2 linked regions of the Teredinibacter turnerae T7901 genome follow. The protein of the gene in region 1 interacts with the protein of each later gene in a pairwise test. Links are inferred from orthologs where the notes say so. Each region holds a gene or a part of one and is shown on either strand. Other genes may lie near its edges.

Region 1 (5,428 bases):
CCTGTTGTTTAAAAGACAGGTCATGCTCCTCATCGACAATAATTATTCCTAAATCCTGCATCGGGCACAGGGAAGCCAAGCGAGTGCCAATAACGATGCGTGCTCTGCCATCGCGGGCGGCGAGCCAGTTGTTGGTACGCTGGCTGTCGCTTACATTTGAATGCAGCTCTGCTACCGAGCACGCGAATCGTTGCTCGAACCGCGCCACCGTCTGGGGTGTGAGGCCGATTTCCGGTATTAGGACCAGCGCCTGTTTACCCGCTTGCAGGGTGCGTGCAATAGCTTGTAAGTAAAACTCAGTCTTGCCGCTACCGGTTGCCCCCTCCAGCAAGTAGCAGGTATAGCGATGAAAACTCAATTGACTGAGAGCAGCCTCTTGCTCCTCTGTAAGAGCTAACGGTGACTCGCGCAGCAGCTGATCTGCTGCGTCTTTGGGCGCTTGATGCTCTGGAACCCGTTCGACTTTTTCCACCAGCCCTTTTTTCTGCATCGCCGCCATGGTTGTACTGTTGATGTCCAGCTTGCGCGCGTCGGCGTCTAATAAGAAATCGTTGTGCAGGAGATATTGCAGCGCTATTTGTTGTTTTTTGGCACGCTTGAGCGCGGTTTCCGGTAACCCTTTCCCTTCTGTCGTCAGTTGCCAGGCTGCGAGTGTCGGCGCACTGGATTTGCCTTGCCGGAGCGGGGTTGGCATCGCGGTTGAAAGGGTTTCACCCAGCGGGTGCTGGTAGTAATCCGCGGCCCACCAGCATAAATTTAATAGTTCAGCGGTGAATAGCGGTTTATGGTCCAGGATTTCGAGCGCCGCAACGATCTTCGCCGGATCGTATGTTGAAGTCTGGTGGCAAGAGAGAATAATGCCAACCATCGCCTGGTGGCCGAAATTAACCGCAACCCGACATCCCATGTAGTTCGCAGTTGGGTCTGCCTCGGTCGGGAGCCGGTAGTCGAACGTGTTGCGCAGGGGAACGGGTAGTGCAACGGAGATGAACCAGTCTTGGGTGGTTGTCATCTTGAGTGTGAAATTGGCAGTGTTGGGGCTGCAGATTCTATAACGAAAATACCCGCCTGGTTAGGCGGGTATTCGGGAACGCAAGAGCGAATTACTTGCTGCGACGAGTAAAGCGCTTGTTGAAGCGATCAATACGGCCGCCGCTATCGACAACTTTTTGCTTGCCGGTATAAAACGGGTGGCACTCGGAGCAAACGTCGACATGAATGTCTTTCGCCAGAGTAGAACGGGTTTTAATGACATTGCCACAGCTGCAGGTCGCAGTCATGTCGCCGTATTTTGGTTGAATATCTTCTTTCATTTTCGCCTCTTGCCTTATTCAGGCCTTGCTGGATGCCGCCACCTGATCTATTGCCAGGCACCGCACCTCGTGGGTAAGACTATTGCCGGATGTCCGGACTTAGGGAGGCGGCATACTACCAGAAAGTGCCGCCAGTGCAAGTAGCTAGCGCTACGGGTTGACTAAAACAGCTCTTCAGTAATGGTGGCACTGGTATCGTAAGGTGATTTCCCGTTGGGCTGCTCTTCGTCAATTTCTGCGGGCGCGAATTCGCTGCGGAAAATTTCGAAGATGGCATCGGGATCGCCGGCGCGTGCCCGCAGTCCGGTCTCCGGATCGATTCGGACCGTGACAATGCCCGCAGGTTGAGGTCGCGGTGTTTCCGGGGTGTTTTCTAGTGCGGTTCGCATAAAATCTATCCAGATGGGAAGCGCCGCAGAGCCGCCGTATTCGCGATTTCCCAAAGGCTCAAACTGGTCAAATCCAACCCAGGTGGTGGTGACTATCTCGCCGTTATAACCAGTGAACCATGCGTCGTTGGGTCCGTTAGTCGTACCCGTTTTACCGGCCAGGTCGCCGCGGCCAAGCGCTTTGGCTCGCACACCTGTGCCTTTGCGAATGACATCCTGGAGGATGGAATCCATGATGTAGGCAACGCGATCATCGAGCACCTTTGCTGCGCGGGGGAAATCTTGAGGTTCGAGCAATCCCAGTAACCGCTTTATATCAAAAGGCAACTCGAACGCGTCGCCGGTAAAGGCAAAGGGGGCGTTGAGGTTGGTTTCGCTGCTATCGTCGCCACCTGTCTCTTGATCACAACTCTTGCAGACAGTGTGTGGCAGAGCTTCATACACCACGTTAGCATCGTAATCTACAATTCTCTCTATTAGGAAAGGCACTACACGGTACCCGCCGTTTGCAAACACGGCGTAGCCATTGGCGATGTCCAAGGGGGCCAGGCCGGGGCTGCCCAAGGCCAGCGATAAGTCACGAGGCAGCTCTGCTTCATTGAAGCCATAGCGGTGCATGCCGCTGATAGCAGTAGATACCCCTATTTCACGCAGTATGCGTACTGATACCAGGTTGCGCGAGCGGTAAAGTGCACGCCGCAAGCGCGTTGGCCCATCAAACCGGCCGCCATCGTTTTTGGGCCGCCAGGTACTCTCCAGTGCATCGTCTTCAATAACAAATGGGGCATCGTTAATAATGGTGGCAGCTGTCATGCCATTTTCTAACGCTGCGGTGTAAATAAAGGGTTTGAAATTGGAGCCCGGTTGGCGCCTGGCCTGAGTAACGCGATTAAAGTGGCTTTGATTGAAATCGAAGCCACCCACGAGTGAGAGCACTGCGCCATTGTGCGGGGAAAGTGCCACTAGCGCTGATTGCGCAGCCGGTATCTGTGACAACTGCCAATGACCATCCAGTTGGCGCAGGCGTATTAGAGCGCCTGGCTCGAAGATCTCCTGTGCGGAGTCGGGCCGCGGCCCCACACTGCTTTCATTTATATATGGGGCTGCTGTTTTAAGACCTTGCTCCCAGCCGAGTTCGAGCTGTGTTCCGTCCTCGAGCAGTACCCTGGCGGTTTGCTCGCCAACGGCGATCACGACGGCGGGAATGAGACCGCCGTACACGGGTATGGTTGAAAGCTTCTCTTGCCAGGGGGTGTAGTCAATCTCGATAGCGGTCGTTTGTAAGCGCTCGCTATCGCCAGATGGCTCTTCCTCGTTAGCTTCTGGTTCCGGCGTATTCATTCCAGGCAGCAGCGGCCACTGCTGCTCCGCGCCGCGATAGCCGTGCCTTTCATCATAGAGAATGAGCCCGTCGATCACTGATTGCTGGGCTTTGTTTTGCAGCCGGCTGTCGATTGAGGTGTATACTTTGTAGCCTTCCGTGTAGGCATCCAGGCCAAACAGTTCAATTGCTTTGGTGCGCGCCATTTCGGCGACATAGGGAGCGTTTACATCGACGTTACTGCTATGGTACTCAGCGGTTACGGGTTCGGCGACCGCCAGGTTGTATGCTGCGTCATCGATCTTTTCCAGTTCCAGCATGCGGCCCAAGATCCAGTTGCGTCTTTCCAGGGCTCGCGGAGGATTAGCAATGGGGTTCATCGAGGACGGGCCCTTGGGCAGGCCTGCGAGCATTGCAATTTGAGCTAAACTTAAGTCGTGCAGTTCCTTGCCGTAATAAACCTGACTTGCCGCTTTAATACCGTACGCACGATTGCCCAGAAAAATGACATTGACGTAAAGCTCCAGGATTTCCTCTTTGCTCAGTTCTTGTTCTATTCGCAACGCCAGTAAAATTTCATTGAATTTTCTAGCGAAAGTCTTGCGCCGTGAGAGGTAATAGTTGCGCGCAACCTGCATTGTGATTGTGCTGCCGCCAGAGGCGCGCCGTCCGGTGGTGACTAACTGGGTTGCTGCCCGCATCAAGCCTTTGAGTGACACGCCGCCATGCTCAAAGAAAGTGTCGTCCTCAGCGGACAGCAGGGCGTCAATATAGGCTTGCGGGATTTCATCATACTTGACTGGGTTTCGTCGTTTTTCGCCAAATTCGGCGATCAACTTTTTGTCCCTCGAGTAGATACGCAGGGGGGTTTGCAGTTTGACGTCGCGAAGGCTATCGACGGACGGAAGCTGCGGGCTGAGATAAAGGTACATGCCGGCCAACAGCGATAGGGCGGCTCCGGTGCCGGCCAGCACTAACCATGCTGTGGCTATTAGGTAGGGGTTCTTATGACTCATTCGGCTATTGTAATTCAGAAATTAAGGCGGGAATGGCGTGAGTTTGGTCATTATAAGACCTTTTTCACACTTTACCTACGTAGTATCCGGTTGCAGCCTCTACTTAAAGTGCTATAACATAAACATAACCTAAGTAGCGGATATAGATAGAAAAATGGGCATTCTCAGTTTGTTCGACAAAAAAAAGAATCCCGTACTCGGCTTAGATGTGAGTTCGACAACAGTTAAGTTGTTAGAGTTCAGTCAGCAAGGTAACGGCTATAGGGTCGAGAACTATGCTGTGCGTGCTCTGCCACCCAATGCAGTAGTCGAAAAAAACATCAATGACGTTGAGGCGGTCGCCCAGGCTATCAAAGCTGTGGTGCAATCGTCGCGGACCAAAGTCAAAGATTGTGCCGTTGCTGTTCCAGGTTCCTCTGTTATTACTAAAGTGATTGAAATGCCCGGAGATTTGGGAGAAGAAGCGCTGGAGTCGCAAATCTCTCTCGAGGCAGATCAGTACATTCCTTACCCGCTCGAGGAAGTCGCGATCGACTTTGACGTGTTGGGGCCTTCCGCTAAAAATCCAGACCAGGTCGAAGTATTGCTTGCAGCTTGTCGGCGTGAAAACGTTGATATACGAGCGTCTGTTCTTGAACTAGCTGACTTACGCGCCAAAGTGGTTGACGTGGAAGCCTACACCATGGAACGCGCGTTCGGGCTCATTCAGGAGCAGCTGGAGGATCAGGAAGAGCAGGTGGTGGCGATTTTAGATATTGGCGCCACTATGACCACCCTGAGTGTGTTGGTGGATGGCAAGACTATTTATACGCGCGAGCAGTTGTTTGGCGGTAAGCAGCTAACTGAAGAAATTCAGCGCCGCTATGGTTTGTCCGCGGAAGAAGCGGGTCTGGCGAAAAAGCAGGGCGGTTTGCCCGATGATTACGAGCCGGAAGTGCTCGAGCCTTTTAAAGATGCCGTCGTTCAGCAGGTAACACGTTCGTTGCAATTCTTCTTCTCATCCAGCCAATACAACGATGTCGACCACATTGTTCTCGCTGGGGGGGTGGCTTCTCTCTCCGGCTTGGCCGGTTTAATTGAAGAAAAGCTGGGCACATCTGCGACAGTCGCAAATCCGTTTGCGAATATGTCGGTTTCATCGCGGGTAAATGCAACCGCGCTTTCAAACGACGCGCCTTCGCTGATGATTGCAACGGGGCTGGCTATGAGGGGCTTTGTGTAACATGGCTCAGATCAACCTTTTACCTTGGCGCGAAGAGTTTCGTCAGGAAAAGAAAAAAGAATTCCTTACTCAGTTGGCGGGGGTTTGCATACTCGCGGTGGGTGTCGCGTTTTTATGGGTGCGCTCGGTAGACGGTTCCATCCAAAATCAGAATGCGCGCAACAATA
Region 2 (4,157 bases), 3.4 Mb from region 1 along the record:
TAAGCTCGGTAACTGCTGGGAATAAACTGACCGTAACCCATCGCGCCCGCGTATGATCCAGTCAGCTCCGGGAGCGCCACTTTTTGCTCGCGCGCCAGCAAAAATGCATTCTCCAATTCTTTAAGAAAAAATTTGCCGCGCGGGGTGTAGTCGAACCCCAGGGTCGCCAGCGCATCCAACACGCGATAGCCACCGGTATGTTTGCCGTAGCGGGTTTCGATACCCAAAATCGCAACGATCATTTGTTCGTCGACGCCAAACTCTTCAGCAGCGCGCGCCAGTGTGGCTTTGTTGTTGTTCCAGAATTCGATCCCTTGTTGGATACGAGGCTCGCCGAGAAAAATTTTGCGGTAGTCCTTCCAGGGCTTGGTTTTTTCAGCGGGGCGCGCAATCGCATCGAGAATACTCTGCTTTTTTTCCGCCTGGCGCAGCATATCCAGAACATAACTCTCTTCGAATTGATGTTCCTGCACCAGGGTTTTTACAAACGCCTGCGCACCGGGGTGGGTGGAATAATCGGCCAGCACCGGAGTAGAACCCATTAGAAAAACAACAACAGAACAGAATTTTTTTAGCACAGCTAAGCAACAACCTTTTTCTTTTCGGTGGCAATGGCCATCAGCAGACCAAAGCTCGTCATCAGGGTAACAATGGATGTTCCGCCCAGGCTCACCAACGGCAGGGGCACTCCAACCACGGGCAGCATACCAGCCACCATTCCGATATTCACAAACACGTACACAAAAAACGTGAGCGTAATACTACCGGCTAACAAACGGTTAAACGTATTTTGCGACGTCCACGCAATATGTAACCCGCGCGCAATCAACAATAAATACAGCGATAATAAAAAGATCACGCCAATCAAGCCAAGTTCCTCAGCCATAACCGCGATAATAAAATCGGTGTGTGATTCCGGCAGAAAATCCAGCTGCGACTGAGTACCGTTGAACAGACCTTTGCCGTGCAAACCGCCAGAGCCAATCGCGGTTTTCGACTGAATAATGTTCCAGCCTGCGCCCAGCCGGTCCGCTTCCGGATCGAGCAGTGTGAGTACCCGCTGCTTTTGGTAATCCTTCATCACCCAGTGCCACATCGGCCAAATGCTGATGCCGACCATCGCCAGACTGCCAAAAATATAGCGCCATGGCAGCCCCGCCATAAACACCACAATAATGCCCGACGCAGCAATGAGAATGGCGGTACCCAAGTCTGGCTGCATAAAAATCAGTACCGCCGGGAGCATGATAATTATCATGCTGACGACGATATCGGTGAATTTGGGCGGCAAGCTACGCGTCGAGAAATAGGCAGCGGTCATAACCGGTACGGCGATTTTCATCGCTTCTGACGGCTGAAAGCGCACGACGCCAAGGCTAATCCAGCGCTGCGCGCCTTTGGCCCCAACACCGACCAGAATCACCAGCATAAGCAGAATAATGCCCCCCACATAAAGCCACGGGGACCAGCGTCGCACCATCTGCATATCCAGTTGCGCCACCACAAACATCACACAGTACGCGATACTGAAAAACACGAACTGGCGCTTCACCATCGACTCACTCTGGCCGCTGGCGCTATACAACACCACCAGTCCGAAGCAGGTGAGTGCCAATAAAATTAGCAATAGAATCGGATCAATATGCAGCCGCTGCCAGAGTCCTTGCTGGCGACCAAAATGGTGGCGAGAATCGGGCAGCCGGCGGACAAAATCCTGCGAGAGTTTCATGGCTTGGCGTTATCCTCTGCCTGCATGGCGAAATAGGTATCGAATACTTCGCGGGCAATGGGACCGGCCGCACTGGATCCGTGCTCACCATTTTCCACAATTATTGCGACGGCAATTTGAGGGTCTTCCACCGGCGCGAACCCGATAAATAACGCATGATCCCACTGGCGTTCATCCAGTTTGTCGGCGTCATATTCTTCATCCTGTGCGATACCCACAACCTGTGCCGTACCGGATTTACCGGCCATCTTGTAGCCGATTCCGCGGCTGATTCGGTGAGCGGTACCGCGCGCACTGTGAACGACGCCTTCCATCGCACTGTGTACATAATCCCAATACTGGGGCTGCACCTCGATCTGGTCGACCACCTCCCGCTCGGTGGGCTGGTCGCCCAACTGCTTGACCAGGCGCGGCCTCAGGTGTGTGCCGCGGGAGGCGATAGTCGCGGTCATCACCGCCAATTGCAAAGGGGTGGTCAGCACGTCGCCCTGGCCAATACTGATATTCAAACTATCGCCAGGGAACCAATGCAGCCCTCGCACCCGCTCCTTCCATTCCCGCGACGGCCACAAACCTGGCCGCTCACTGGGAATATCCAGACGCGTGCGTTCGCCCAGGCCAAATTTGTCGCCAAACGGGTGCATGCTATCCACCCCCATCCGAAACGCCATATCGTAGAAAAACGTATCGCAGGATTCGACAATCGCCTGGCGCAGATCCACGCGGCGGCCGTGCCCACCCTTTTTCCAATCCCGATAGAGGCGCTCATCGTTTTCCAACTGGTAATAGCCCGGGTCAAATATATGCGTATCGAAATCCACTACCCCGGCTTCAAGCCCGCCCAAACCCAGCATGGGTTTAATGGTGGACCCCGGTGGATACTGCCCCTGAATTGAACGGTTAAACAATGGCAGGTCACGCGATTCATTGAGCGCGCGATAATCTTTGTAGCTGATACCGTTGACGAACAGGTTCGGGTCATAGGCCGGAGCGCTAACCATCGCTAATACACCGCCGGTTTTAACGTCTATGGCGACTACCGAACCGCGCCGCCCGGCCAGTTGATCGACCGCGACCTGCTGCAGCCGTGAGTCTAAAAACAGATAGAGGTCTTTACCTGGCTGAGGGTCCGTGAATTCAAGCGTACGCAACACCCGGCCGTGCGCGTTGGTTTCGATATTTTCGCTGCCCACCTGGCCCAGCAGCTCCGATTCGTAATACCGCTCCAAACCGATCTTGCCGATACTGTGGGTGCCGCTATAGCGCTCGTAGGTTGCCTGATCGAAACTGCTCAACTCGCGCTCGTTTATGCGCCCGACATAGCCCACCGTGTGCGCAAACAGCGCCCCTTTTGGGTAAGCGCGCGTTAGTTGCGCTTCAATTTCCACCCCCTCCAGCTCAAACTCGTTGACTGCGATACGGGAAATTTCTTCTTCCGTTAGCCGATACCGCAGCGGTACCGCCTCGAACGGGCGTCGCCGCTGACGCAAACGCTTCAAAAAGTTTTCCCGATCACGCTCACTCACTTCAATCAAATTCGCGAGGTGGTCCAGCGTCTGCTCCAGGTTGGAGGTGCGTTCAGACACCACGGACAAGGTAAATGTGGGGCGATTGTCGGCGAGTAATTGGCCCTGCGCATCGTAGATAAGGCCGCGATTCGGGGGTATCGGGCGCACATGTATTCGGTTGCGATCGGAGCGAGTGGCGTATACCTCGTGGTCAGTTACTTGCAAACGGTAGTAGCGGGCAAGTAAAACACCGAACAAGGCCACGACCATAAGAAAGGAGATGGCAGCACGCACTGCGAATACACGGGCTTCGCGGTGGTGATCTTTAAACTGGTGGAGTTGTTCCCCGGCCCACATCATCTGCGGCGAGGTCTCCAGTACAACTTGTTGTCGTTATGTCTGCGCACTCTGCGGGTGCCTATTTGTGGTAGGGATGATTCTGCAAAATTGTCCACGCGCGATACAGTTGTTCTATCAACAATACGCGCACCAACGGGTGGGGCATTGTCAGGCCGGAAAGAGACCATTTTTCATCGGCCCGCTGTAGACAACTTTGCGACAGGCCATCGGGCCCGCCGATAACAAGACAGGGGTTTACCCCGTCCATTTGCCATGCAGCCATTTTTTCTGCCAGCATTTCAGTGCGCAACGATTTGCCCAGTACATCGAGACAAATCAAGCGCTTGTGACCGGGGGCATTGTCGTAGGCACCGAGTATTTGCTCGCCCTCGGCCTGCTTTACCGCGTCCACACTGTAGCTTTTAGAGCGATTTGCCAGCGCAAGTTCCACCATGCGCGGCTCTATTTCGCGTGGCAACCGCTTGGCGTATTCCGCGTAGCCCTCCTGTACCCAGGCGGGCATTTTGCCACCCACGGCCAGTATCGAGATCTTCATGCGCGCCGTCAGAACTGGGTTACGG

The links. The genes of interacting proteins can lie anywhere in the genome.
Region 2: the proteins of TERTU_RS15895 (region 1) and mrdA interact in binary tests that used the Escherichia coli proteins (3 or more experiments, as listed by UniProt). The link is inferred for Teredinibacter turnerae T7901 from one-to-one orthologs.

What each region holds. Positions count from the first base shown.
Region 1 is NC_012997.1:3,971,608-3,977,035, reverse strand. Bases 1,258-4,362 are described here. They hold TERTU_RS15895 (penicillin-binding protein 1A), read right to left. Parts: upstream 4,040-4,362; coding sequence 1,475-4,039; downstream 1,258-1,474. Other genes in these bases: TERTU_RS15890 (pilus assembly protein PilM), read left to right, coding at 4,194-4,362; rpmE (50S ribosomal protein L31), read right to left, coding at 1,258-1,313. Also shown: TERTU_RS15905 (primosomal protein N'), read right to left, coding at 1-1,012; more of rpmE, read right to left, coding at 1,104-1,257; more of TERTU_RS15890, read left to right, coding at 4,363-5,261; TERTU_RS15885 (PilN domain-containing protein), read left to right, coding at 5,263-5,428. UniProt on the Escherichia coli protein: Cell wall formation. Synthesis of cross-linked peptidoglycan from the lipid intermediates.
Region 2 is NC_012997.1:617,754-621,910, reverse strand. What follows is about bases 1,162-4,157. They hold mrdA (penicillin-binding protein 2), read right to left. Parts: upstream 3,598-4,157; coding sequence 1,726-3,597; downstream 1,162-1,725. Other genes in these bases: rsfS (ribosome silencing factor), read right to left, coding at 4,152-4,157; rlmH (23S rRNA (pseudouridine(1915)-N(3))-methyltransferase RlmH), read right to left, coding at 3,656-4,132; rodA (rod shape-determining protein RodA), read right to left, coding at 1,162-1,729. In the rest of the region: mltB (lytic murein transglycosylase B), read right to left, coding at 1-578; more of rodA, read right to left, coding at 581-1,161. UniProt on the Escherichia coli protein: Catalyzes cross-linking of the peptidoglycan cell wall. Responsible for the determination of the rod shape of the cell. Is probably required for lateral peptidoglycan synthesis and maintenance of the correct diameter during lateral and centripetal growth.